DNA from 2 places in the Streptomyces sp. NPDC037410 genome. Region 2 is predicted to be linked to the other one. Evidence: riboswitches for the same ligand, from Rfam matches in the RefSeq annotation. Region 2 holds a riboswitch; the other holds the start of a gene.

Evidence for each region. Region 2 has a riboswitch for cyclic di-AMP ahead of ACZ7HT_RS21770 (M23 family metallopeptidase). Riboswitches for the same ligand answer to the same signal wherever they lie in the genome.
Region 1: another riboswitch for cyclic di-AMP. It lies ahead of ACZ7HT_RS06250 (LysM peptidoglycan-binding domain-containing protein); the one in region 2 lies ahead of ACZ7HT_RS21770 (M23 family metallopeptidase).

Annotation. Positions count from the first base shown of each region.
Region 1 covers NZ_JBVJWR010000003.1:183,454-189,280, reverse strand. The annotation lists gene ACZ7HT_RS06260 (phosphocholine-specific phospholipase C) at 1-1,312, shown strand, start outside; gene ACZ7HT_RS06255 (DUF6197 family protein) at 1,415-2,017, opposite strand; cyclic di-AMP (ydaO/yuaA leader) riboswitch at 2,431-2,589, shown strand; gene ACZ7HT_RS06250 (LysM peptidoglycan-binding domain-containing protein) at 2,592-3,428, shown strand; gene ACZ7HT_RS06245 (phosphoribosyltransferase family protein) at 3,412-4,716, opposite strand; gene ACZ7HT_RS06240 (alpha/beta fold hydrolase) at 4,830-5,594, opposite strand; gene ACZ7HT_RS06235 (SpoIIE family protein phosphatase) at 5,822-5,827, shown strand, end outside.
Region 2 covers NZ_JBVJWR010000012.1:232,213-238,039, forward strand. The annotation lists gene ACZ7HT_RS21760 (STM4011 family radical SAM protein) at 1-759, shown strand, start outside; gene ACZ7HT_RS21765 (SGNH/GDSL hydrolase family protein) at 746-1,540, opposite strand; gene ACZ7HT_RS21770 (M23 family metallopeptidase) at 1,693-2,628, opposite strand; cyclic di-AMP (ydaO/yuaA leader) riboswitch at 2,631-2,786, opposite strand; gene ACZ7HT_RS21775 (tyrosine-protein phosphatase) at 3,181-4,002, shown strand; gene ACZ7HT_RS21780 (DUF6126 family protein) at 4,021-4,179, opposite strand; gene ACZ7HT_RS21785 (helix-turn-helix domain-containing protein) at 4,198-4,827, opposite strand; gene ACZ7HT_RS21790 (aspartate aminotransferase family protein) at 4,902-5,827, opposite strand, start outside.

The DNA of each region.
Region 1 (5,827 bases), on a different contig from region 2:
GAAGTTCACGGACGCGCGGCCCGGGGACCCGCTGTACGACCGGGGCATGGGCTCGGTCCCGAAGGTGACGGGCTCGACGCCGGACGACATCGCCGCGGCGATCCGCGCCGACGTCGTCGCGGGGACCCTGCCGCAGGTGTCGTGGGTGGTCGCGAGCGAGGCCTTCTCGGAGCACCCGTACGCCCCGCCGGGCGACGGCGCCCACTTCGTCGACCTCGTCTACCGCGCGCTGGCCGCCGACGCCGAGGTGTTCGACTCCACGGTGCTCTTCCTCAACTACGACGAGAACGACGGCTTCTTCGACCACGTGCCCCCGCCGGTCGCCCCTCCGGGCACCGCGGGCGAGTACATCGACGGCGTGCCGATCGGCCTGGGCTTCCGCGTCCCGATGATTGTCATGTCCCCGTGGACTCGCGGAGGCTGGGTGAGCTCCGAGGTCTTCGACCACACCTCCGTGCTGCGCTTCATGGAGAGCTGGACGGCGGCGCTCGGCACCCCGGCGACCTGCCCCAACATCAGCGCCTGGCGGCGGAAGGTCACCGGCGACCTGACCGGGGTCTTCGACTTCGCCAACCCGGTGTACGGAGTGCCTGCCGGCCTTCCCTCCACGGCGAAGGTGATCGGGCAGGCGACCTGCGGCCCGCTGCCGAACCCGGCCCCGCAGAACAACGCGCTGCCCGCGCAGGAGTCCGGCACCCGCCCGGCGCGCTCCCTGCCGTACCAGGTGAACGGCAACCTCGACCGCTTCGAGTTCGGCGCCGCGGGCAAGATCCTCGCCTGGTTCTCGATGACGAACCAGGGGGCCGAGGCCAGGCGGTCGGCGCACTTCTCGATCCACCCCCACCAGTACCGGGACACCGCCGCCTGGCAGTACACCGTCGACCCCGGCGACACGGCCACCGACTACTTCAACATCGGCCTCGGCTCGGGCTCGGGGAAGTACGACATCTCGATGATGGGCCCCAACCGCTTCCTGCGCCGCTTCATCGGGGACGCCTCCAAGGCGGGCAAGGCGATCGAGGTGGCCGCCCGGTACGCACCGGAGTCGGGTACGGGCAAGACGGCCCTGTGGTTCAAGATGACCAACACCTCGGCCGGGCCCGTCACCTTCACGATCCGCTCGAACGCCTACCGCTCGGACGGCCCGTGGACGTACACGGTGCCGGCGAACTCCAGCCGCGAGGACTACTTCAACGCGGTGGCGTACAACGACGGCTGGTACGACTTCACGATCCTGGCCGACATCGACGGCACCTGGTCGCGCCGGTACACCGGCCACATCGAGACCGGAGCCGCCAGCGTCAGCGGCTGATCCCGCGGAGCCGGGCGGCGGCCGCGCCGCCCCCGCCCGGCCCCCGGTGCGACGTCAGCGGCCGGCCCCGGCGTCACGTCAGCGGCCGGCCCCGGCGCCACCTCAGCAGCCGGCCTCGGCCGCGCGCCGGACCGTGGCGTCGAGGAGGGCCACCGCGTCGGCGGCCGTACGGCCGGGGGCCCGGTTCCACGGCCCGATCAGCTCCCGCCAGCCGCGCGCCCGGAGCTCGGTCATGATCCAGGCGGCCGCCTCGTTCATGGTCTCCGCGCTGCCGTAGCCGAGGCGGTGGGCGGCGAGGAGGGCACCGCAGACGCACCGGGCGCCCCGTGCGTCGCGCAGCTTGTACGGGGCGTTCTGCCAGCCCCACTCCGTCAGCACGAGGCGTGCGTAGCCGAGGTGCACCGAGGGGCGGAGGTCGGCCTGGCCGATGCGGCGCCAGGTGTGCAGCCGGTCCGGCAGTACGGCTCCGAGCCGTCCCGGGATCCGGCGCTCGGCGGGCAGCTCCGGCGGCAGGGCGGCCAGCGCATCTGCCACGAGCCGGTCGACCGGCACGCTCAGCAGCTTCCGCCAGCCCTCCTCCGCGGGCGGCGACTCCTCGGCGGCGGTCCAGTCCGTGACGATCCGCTGCCAGGCGGCGGTCTCGAAGAGGGCGGCCGCCTCGCGGTCGAGGGCGTCGGGGCTGAGCAGGGCGGTGGAGGGCGGCATGGGGATGTCTCCTGGGTCGACTGACTCCATCGTTCAAGACAAATGTCGGTTTTGCGACTTTTACCCCCGCGCGGAGTGTCACCCACACTCACACCCACATCACCCCATCCCCCCTCGACGAACGCCCCACCCAAGGCAATTTCCCCCCATTTACTCACGAACGGAATTACGCACCATATAGGACATTGCGGTCCGGGTGACGCGACTCACTCAGGCGACCAGGCAATCCGGCCGCCCCCTCTCCCGCCCCATACCGGGCAAGGAAGTTCGACGCCTCCCGCGCGGCATCGATCTTGAATTCCCCGAATTCCGTGATCCATTTCCCGGGACCCGAGAACCACTCCCCTTGTTATCCGTCGCATTACTGGCCTACGGTCACCTCCATTCGAGCGGAACGCCCAATCCTGCCGCCGCTCGGTAAAACTCCCTTTTCACCCGACGGCAGGAGCGGGGGACCCACGAATACGCCGGTCCGGATTCCGGAACGGCTCGGGGTGCAGCCGCGTGCGCGCGGCCGGACATCTCCCGTCCGAACCCGACAGCTCACCCCGCAGGCGCCGGAGAGGAAACCGTCATGCCTGCTCACGGTAAGCACCGCCGTCACCGCCGCGGCCCGATCTCCCGCCGTCTCGCCCTGGTCGGCACGGGTGGCGCCGCACTCGCCCTGCCGCTCGTCGCCCCGGCCGTCGCCGACGCCGCACCCGTGTCCGGCGCCCCGGAGATCGCCGTACAGTCCGTCGCCGCTCCGGTCGCGGCCAAGGCTCCCGCCACCCCGGCCACCGCGCACACGTACACCGTCGTGAGCGGTGACTCGCTTTCCCTGATCGCCCACAAGAAGGGAATTCACGGCGGCTGGAAGAGCCTTTACCACGCCAACAAGAGCGTCGTGGGTGACAATCCGTCACTCATTCGCCCCGGTCTCGAACTGACGATTCGTCGGGATTCCGTGAAGGCCGCCCCCGCGAAGGCGAAGACGAAGCCGGCCACGCCTGCCGTCGCCGCCGGGACGGGCTCCTCCGCCGCCGCGGCCGTTCCGGCCGTCGCCGCCCCCGCCGCCGTCAAGGCTGCTCCCGCCGCCGCGACGAACTACGCCGACAACCTCGACGGCTGGATCCGTGAGTCGCTGGCCATCATGGGCCAGCACGGCATCCCCGGCTCCTACGACGGCATCTACCGCAACGTCATGCGCGAGTCGTCCGGCAACCCCCAGGCCATCAACCTCTGGGACTCCAACGCGGTCGCCGGCACCCCCTCGAAGGGCCTGCTCCAGGTCATCGAGCCGACCTTCCTCGCCTACCACGTGCCCGGCACCTCGCTGGACCTGTTCGACCCGGTCGCCAACATCACCGCCGCCTGCAACTACGCGGCCGACCGCTACGGCTCCATCGACAACGTCAACTCGGCGTACTGATCCCCTCCCGCCGGAAGTGCTCGGCGAACCAGGAGGTGGCGAGGTCCGCCACCTCCTCCAGGGCGCCCGGCTCCTCGAAGAGGTGGCCGGCGCCGCCCACCACGGCGAGCCGGTTCTCGCACTGCAACAGCGCGAGGGCCCGCCGGTTGAGGTCCAGGACCATCGCGTCGGCGCCGCCCACCACCAGGAGCGTCGGGGCACGCACCCGGGCCAGGTGGTCGGCGGCCAGGTCCGGCCGGCCGCCGCGCGAGACGACGGCACTCACCGGGGACTCGGGATCGGCGGCCGCCCACAGCGCGGCGGCCGCGCCCGTGCTCGCACCGAAGTACCCGAGCGGCAGCCCCGTGCTCTCGGGCCGCCCGGCGAGCCAGTCCGTGGCCCCGGCGAGCCGCCCGGCCAGGAGCGGGGTGTCGAAGACGTGCGCCCGGTCCACCGCCTCCGACTCGGTCAGCAGGTCGAAGAGCAGCGTCCCGAGACCCGCCCGGTTGAGCTCGGCGGCCACGGCCCGGTTCCGCGGGCTGTGGCGACTGCTGCCGCTGCCGTGGGCGAACAGGACGATGCCGGCCGCGCCCTCGGGCACCGCGAGCCGCCCGCTGAGGGTGACGCCGTCGACCGGGATCCGTACGTCCGTGTCCTGCACGACGGGGTCCCGCGCTGCCCTGTTCCGGTCCAGGCAGTCGATGACCTCGGCGTCCGGGGTCTGCGAGAAGTCCCGGTAGAACTGCCCGATCGCGAAGAACAGCTCCGGGGCGTGCACGCTGACGGTCTCGTCGGCCTCGCCGCCGACGCGGGCCGTCCAACCCTTCGGCGCCACCGGCACGGCGAGCACGATCCGGGCGGCGCCCCTGGCCCGTACCACCCGGCAGGCCGCCAGCGCCGTCGCCCCCGTGGCCAGCCCGTCGTCGACCACGACGACCGTCCGCCCGTCGAGGGGCACGGAGGGCCGGCTGCCCCGGTAGCGGCGGCCGCGCTGGTCGAGCTCGGTGTGCTCCCGCTCCTCCACCGCGGCGAGGTCGCGCTCGCTCACCCGGGCCTCCCGCAGCACCCGCTCGTTGAGCACCCGCACGCCGCCCTCCCCGAGCGCACCCATCGCGAGCTCCGGCTGGTGCGGCACACCCAGCTTCCGTACGAGACAGATGTCGAGCGGCGCGTCGAGGGCGTCCGCGACCTCCGCCGCGACCGGCACGCCGCCCCGCGGGAGCCCGAGGACCACGACGTCATGGCCCTTGAGGTGGTCGAGCCGGGCGGCGAGCTGGCGCCCCGCGTCCGTACGATCGCTGAAGAACATGGTCCGCCGCCCTTCCGCTGGTGCGCGGCTCGGGCCCGGGGAGGAACGGAGTGCCCCGTCCCCTGCCCGTCCCTCCAGGGTAGACGCGTCAGGGCCGGAGCCGACGTCGGCGATCAGGCGCCGAGGAAGGCCTCGATGGCCTCGGCGAGGGCCTGCGGGGTCTCCTCGGGGGCGTAGTGACCGGCGTCCTTGAGGACTTCGAGGCGGGCGTTGGGGTACCAGCGCAGCCACGTGGCCTCCATCGCCTCGCTGCCCAGCGCGGGGTCGTGGGCGCCGACGACGAGCAGGACGGGCGTGGGGTTGTCACGGACGCGCTCGTGGAAGTCGGTGCGGGACCAGGAGTCCAGGTAGGCGCGGAAGGCCGTCGCGGAGGAGCGGGTGACGGAGCGGTCGACGAGCGCGCTCAGCCACGCGTCGTCGTAGCGCCCGCCGGTGGTGTTGTCGATGATCGCGCGCCGGTTGGCCGGTTCGTCGGCGGCCCCGGCGAAGAGCTCCCAGGTGTCCCCGTCGAGCGGGAAGCCGGCCGCGGAGACCGGTGAGATGCCGACGATCGAACGGACCCGGTCGGGGGCGTCGAGGAGCATCAGCTGGGCCGCCTTGCCGCCCATCGAGTGGCCGATGACGGAGAAGGAGTCCCAGCCGAGCTCGTCGGCGACCGCGAGGGCGTCGGCCGCGACCTCCTCCATCGTGTAAGCGCCCGCGTGGTCGAGGGCGTCGCCGTAGCCCCGGCAGTCGACGAAGGCGTACGTGCCGACGGCACCGTCCAGATGGGCGCGCAGCGGGGCGAAGCTGGTGCGGTCGCCGAACCAGTTGTGCAGCACGAGGGCCCTCCCGGGGCCTTCGCCGTGTACGTCGTACGGAAGAACCTGGCCCGTCATCGTGCCCCCTGCTCGCGAGGTGCCGCCGCACGCCGATGGCGACGGTCGACGACCGAGTGTGACGGTGCGGGCGCGTGGGGTCAACACCGTCGGGAGGGGCGCGTGGGAGCGTGCCGGGTCCGGGACGGCGGTACGCGCCTCCCGGACCGGCAGTGCGCCGGGCCCCGGCACCCGGGCGTCACGGGCCCGGGATGCGGGTGCTTTCGCGTCGGGGGCATGCTGGCTGTGTGACC
Region 2 (5,827 bases):
GACCGGGCGGCGCTCGAACGGTTCACCGGCTGGGCCGCCGGGCAGACCGGGGACCGGTTGCGGATCCTTTTCACCCCGTGGGGCGAGGGGCTCGTGCGCTCCTGGTACCGGCGGGCGCTGGTGGAGCTGTCCCGGCTGCCGCACGTGGAGCGGGTGGCGATCCAGACGAATCTGAGCTGCCGCACGGAGTGGCTGGCGGAGGCGGACCCCGACAGCGTGGCCCTCTGGTGCACGTACCACCCGGGGCAGACTCCGTACGAGCGCTTCCTCGCGAAGGCCCACGAGCTGGCCGGTCGGGGGATCCGTTTCAGCGTCGGGGTGGTCGGCCTGCCCGAGCACCGGGAGGACGCCGCCCGGCTGCGGGCCGCGCTGCCGCCGCACGTCTACCTCTGGGTGAACGCCGCGGAGGGCCGCACGTACACCGACGCGGAGGCCGAGGGCTGGACGGAGCTCGATCCGCTCTTCCCGTACAGCCGGCATCCGCACCGCTCGGCGGGGCTGCCCTGCCGCACCGGCGCGTCGGTGGTCTCGGTGGACGGCGAGGGGACGGTGCGGCGCTGCCACTTCGTCAAGGCCGAGCTCGGGAACCTGTACGACGGCTCGTACCGCGCCGCACTGCGGCCCCGCGCCTGCCCCCTCGCCGTCTGCGACTGCCACATCGGCTACGTCCACCTGGAGACGCTGCCGCTGTACGACGTGTTCGCCGGTGGGGTCCTGGAGCGGATCCCCGCCGCCGCACCGCCGACTACAGGGGCATGAGGTCGGGGCGCTTCGCCTCGACGTGGTCGCCCGAGCTCTCGCCGCGGAGCCGGCGCCCGATCCACGGCACCAGGTACTCCCTGGCCCAGTGGATGTCGTCCTTGCGGACCTCGAGGGTGCCGCGCGGCGGGACCGGCGGCCAGGGCTGGTCCGGGTCGGCGGGCACGGGCATGCCGAGGACCTGGGCGGCGCGCAGGGCGACGCGGGTGTGTCCCTCGGGCGAGAGGTGCAGCCGGTCGTCGTCCCAGGCGCGCCGGTCCTGGACGGACTTCAGCGACCACAGGTCGAGGACCGGGCAGCCGTAGCGGTCCGCGATGGCCCGGACGTGCCCGTTGTACGTGGCGATCTTGCCGCGCAGGTGCTTGAGCAGGGTCACGTCGCGGGTGTCGAAGCCGGTGGTCACCATGACGGTGCCGACGGCGGAGCTCAGGTCGGCGACGGCGCGCTCGAAGCGCTCGGCCACGTCGTCGGGGTCCGTCCCGGGGCGGATGATGTCGTTGCCGCCCGCGCAGAAGGTCACCAGGTCGGGGGCGAGTTCCTTCGCCCGCGGGACCTGTTCCGCCACGATCTGGTCGAGAAGGCGCCCCCGTACGGCGAGATTGGCGTACCGGAAGCCGTCGTGCTCCGGCAGCTGGTCGGCGAGCAGCACCGCGAAGCGGTCCGCCCAGCCGACGTACGTCCCGTCGGGCCCGGGGTCTCCGACGCCCTCGGTGAAGCTGTCACCGATCGCCGCGTACGACCCGAATGCGTTCTTGTCTGTTGATCTCGAATCGTCTGCCACGGGAGCACATCCTTCCCTTTGGGATGGGACCTACGCGACCGTAAGGAAGGGTTGACGCAGGGTGACATATGCCACCGATAAAGATTCCGCCAAACCGGAATACGCCGGATGCCCGGCACGGGTGTGCCGGGCATCCGGGGGGTGACGTGTCGTCAGATGCTCACGCCGTGCTGGCGCAGGGCCGCCAGCGGGTCGATGTCGGAGCCGTACTCCGGCCCGGTGCGCATCTCGAAGTGCAGGTGCGGGCCGGTCACGTTGCCGGTCGCGCCGGAGAGGCCGATCTCCTGGCCGCCGGTGACGGCCTGGCCGGCGGAGACGGAGATCGAGGACAGGTGGGCGTACTGCGAGAAGGTGCCGTCGGCGTGCTGGATGACGACCTGGTTGCCGTACGCGCCGCCGTCGCCGGCGGAGTAGACGGTGCCGGGGCCGACCGCGTGGACGGGGGTGCCGGTGGAGGCGATGAAGTCGACACCGGTGTGGTAGCCGGAGGACCACATGGAGCCGGCCTGGTGGTACGGGGTCGACATGCCGGCACCGGCGATCGGGGCGACCCAGCCGGAGGAGCTCGGCGCGGCCGACGAGGACGGCGCGGCGGACGGCGCGGCGGGCGCGGGGGCGGCCGGGGCCGAGGTGCGCTCGCTGCTGCGCGAGGCGCGCTGGGTGTCGCCGTTCTTGCCGGAGGACTGCCAGTCGTGGTGCGCGGCCCCGGCGGTGCTCTTCGCACCGAGGGTGAGCTTCATGCCGGGCAGGATCAGCGAGGGGTTCCCGCCGACGACCTGGCGGTTGTCCTTGTAGAGCTTCTGCCAGCCGCCCGCCAGGTGGTGCTCGGCGGCGATCTTCGACAGGTAGTCGCCGCGGACGACGGAGTACGTCTTCGGCGCGGCCTTCGCGGTGGCGGGCGCGGCCTCGACGGCGGCGGCCTTCACCTGGGCGACGGCCTGCGCGGGAGCGGCGGCCGGGGTGGCGGCGTGGGCGCCGGTGGCTCCGAGGAGCGGGAGGGCGACGACGGCGCCGCCGGTGCCGGCGGCGGCGAGGCCACGGGTCAGGCGGTTGGACTTGGTGCGGCGGTGCTTACCCTTCGCGGGCATGGCGAATTCCTCTCCGGCGCCTGCGAGGTGAGCTGTCGGGTTCGGACTGGAGATGTCCGGCCGCGTGCAGTACGCGACTTCACCCCGAGCCGTCCTTTCGAGGGATCGGCGACTTACCTGGTTCCCCCGCTCCTGCCTTCTACCGGTGAGTGCGGATTCCGGTCGGTGGCAGGATTCGGCGGTCCGTCCGGAGTGAGCGCGACGCTAGACGAGTGGGGTCGGCGTGAACAAGCCACGGTTTTCACGCACTCCGGGATTTCTTGATTTCCGGGCGGAATTCCGGTCACCCTCCGTCGACGGCGGCCCCTCGATCTCCTTTTCCCGGGGGGTATTTGGAAAAGACGATCAGGCACGGTCCGTCACGGTTATGACGCTGCTCACGCGCGAATCCTCATCTCCCCTGCAACCAGGGCGGGTTACCTCTTAGCTCTCAATACGGACAGATCGCCCATTCCCGTCCGAGGGGGTGCGCCTCCGGGCCCCCACCCGAGATGATTGCCCCAGGAACCGATCCACCGGACACAGGAACCGATCTACAGAACAGGAGCAGCCGTGACCCAGCAGCTGCCGCAGGTCCCGCCCGCCGAATCCGACGAGCCCGAGCTGGCGGAGGTCCGCAACTTCCGGGACGTGGGCGGCCTGCCGACGACGGACGGGCGCGCCGTCCGCCCCGGGCGCCTCTTCCGCAGCGGCCACCTCGCCCACGCGACGGAGGACGACGCCGCCTTCCTCGCCTCGCTCGGCCTGCACACCGTCTTCGACTTCCGCAACGAGTCGGACCGGAGGATCGAGGGCCCCGACGTCGAGCTGCCCGGCGTGCAGAACGTGAACATACCCCTCAACGACCCTGCCGACGGCAAGGAGTTCTGGAAGCTGGTGCGCGACGGCGAGATCGCGCAGCTGCGCGAGGTCCTCGGCGACGGCAAGGCGGCCGCCCGGATGTCCCGCTCGTACCGGAAGAACGTGCTGGAGCGGACCGAGGAGCACAGCCGGCTCCTGCACGCCATGGCGGAGGAGAGTGTCCCGGCCCTCCTGCACTGCGCGGCCGGCAAGGACCGGGCCGGGGTCGCCATCGCGATCACCCTGCTCGCGGTCGGGGTCGAGCGGGAGGCGATCGAGGCCGACTACGTGAAGTCGAACGCCCCGCACCGCCGCTACAAGGTGCGCCGCAGCTCCACCTCCCCGGACGCGATGTCGCCCGAGGTGATGGAGCTGCTGAGCCCGCTGTTCGACGCGCGGGTGGAGTATCTGCGGGCCGCGTTCGAGACGATCGAGACGACCTGGGGCTCGGTGGACGCCTACTTCGCGGAGGGCCTGAAGCTGGCCCCGGAGACCCGCGAGCGGCTGCGGGAGCGCCTGCTCACGGAGGCGTGACGCCTGCCCCCGTACGCCCTACTGGCCCTGCGCGCCGAGCGTGAAGAGCAGGTAGAGGAAGCCGGCGAAGAGGTGGCCCGCGATCAGATAGGCGAAGAGACGGAGCACGAGCCCCTTGGGGAACTTGCCTTCACCGCGCTCCTCGCCGGTGACCGGTCGTACTGACTTCTCGGACATGTCGGTCCTTTCTGGACGTCAGCGCCGATGCGGGGTCCCGTCGCCGAGGCACAGGTCGGCGGCGGGGCTCTGCATCAGCGTGTGGACGAAGAGCAGCTCGGCCCCGCCGGACGTGGCGGCGCCGATCCGGTGCGGGGTCAGCGAGTCGAAGTGCGCGCTGTCCCCGGGATCGAGGACATGGACGGCGTCGCCGAGCGCGAGCCGGACCCGGCCCTCCAGGACGTGGATCCACTCCTCGCCGGGGTGGACCCGCACGATGTCGGCCCGGGTGGCGTAGGGCACGTGCACCCGCAGGCACTGGAGGGCGCGACCGGCGCCGCCCGCCTGGCGGTAGATCCAGCCGTCGGCCTCGACGGGCTCGGAGCGGTCGGCCCGGACGACGGGGTCGCGCTCGGGGGGCGTCTCGCCCAGGAGCTCGGAGACCGTCGTACCGTAGATACGGGACAGGGCCAGCAGCATCGGCAGCGAGGGCTGCCGGTTCCCCGTCTCCAGGCGCGAGAGGTGGGCCGGAGAGAGACCGGCCCGCTGGGCGGCGGCCTCCAGGGTGAGCCCCCGGCGGCGGCGCAGGGCCCGCAGCTGCGGGGCGACGTCCGGCAGGACGGCGGTGAGGGCGGGGTCCGGGGAGGTGTCCCCGGGGACGTGGTCCATGCGTCCATTCCGCCAGGTTCGTGCCTCTGAGGCAAATTTCTTGCCTCAGAGGCAAAACCGGCGTCGCGATCGTGTCAGCGCTGCGCGACCGCCTGCTTGACCAGCGTCTTCCCGAAGTCCCACATCAGCCCGCCGCCGCCGTGGGCGTCGTCCATGACCGCGGTGAAGGCGGTGACGAACCGGTCCACGTCCGCCTCGTCGATGATCAGCGGCGGGATCAGCTTGATCACCTCCAGGTGGTCCCCGGAGACCTGGGTGAGGATCCTGTGCCGCTGGAGCAGCGGGACGACGACCATCTGGGCGAAGAGGCCCTTGCGGGCCGCCTGGAGCATCGTCCAGCGCCCGCGCAGGCCCAGCGAGGACGGCCGCCCGAACTCGATCCCGATCATCAGGCCGCGCCCGCGGATCTCGTGCAGCAGCTCGTACCGCGGCACGAGCTCCTTCAGACGGCCGGAGAGCAGGTCGCCGATCCGGCGGGCGTGCGCGACGGTGTCCTCGTCCTCCATGACCGAGAGGACGGCGAGCCCGGCGGCCATGGCCTGCGCGTTCGATCCGAAGCTCGCCGAGTGGACCAGGACCCGGTCCATCGACGAGTACACCTTCTTGAAGATCCAGTCCTTGCCGAGGGTGGCGCCGACCGGCACGTAGCCGCCGGAGAGCGCCTTGGCGACGCAGACCAGGTCCGGCTCGACGCCCTCCTCGTGCTGGTAGGCGTAGAAGTCGCCGGTCCTGCCGAGGCCCGTCTGGACCTCGTCGGCGACGAGCAGCGCGCCGTGCCGGTGCAGGAGGTCCTGCGCGGCCCGGAGGAAGCCCGGTGGCGCCTCGTGGACGCCCTTGCCTTGGATGGGCTCGACGACGAAGGCGGCCACGTCGCCCCGGCGCAGCTCCCGCTCCAGGGCGTCGAGGTCGCCGAGGGCGATCGCGGTGTCCGGCAGCAGCGGGTCGAAGCCCTCGCGGAAGCCCTGCTCGCCGTTGACCGAGAGGGAGCCGGTGGTGAGCC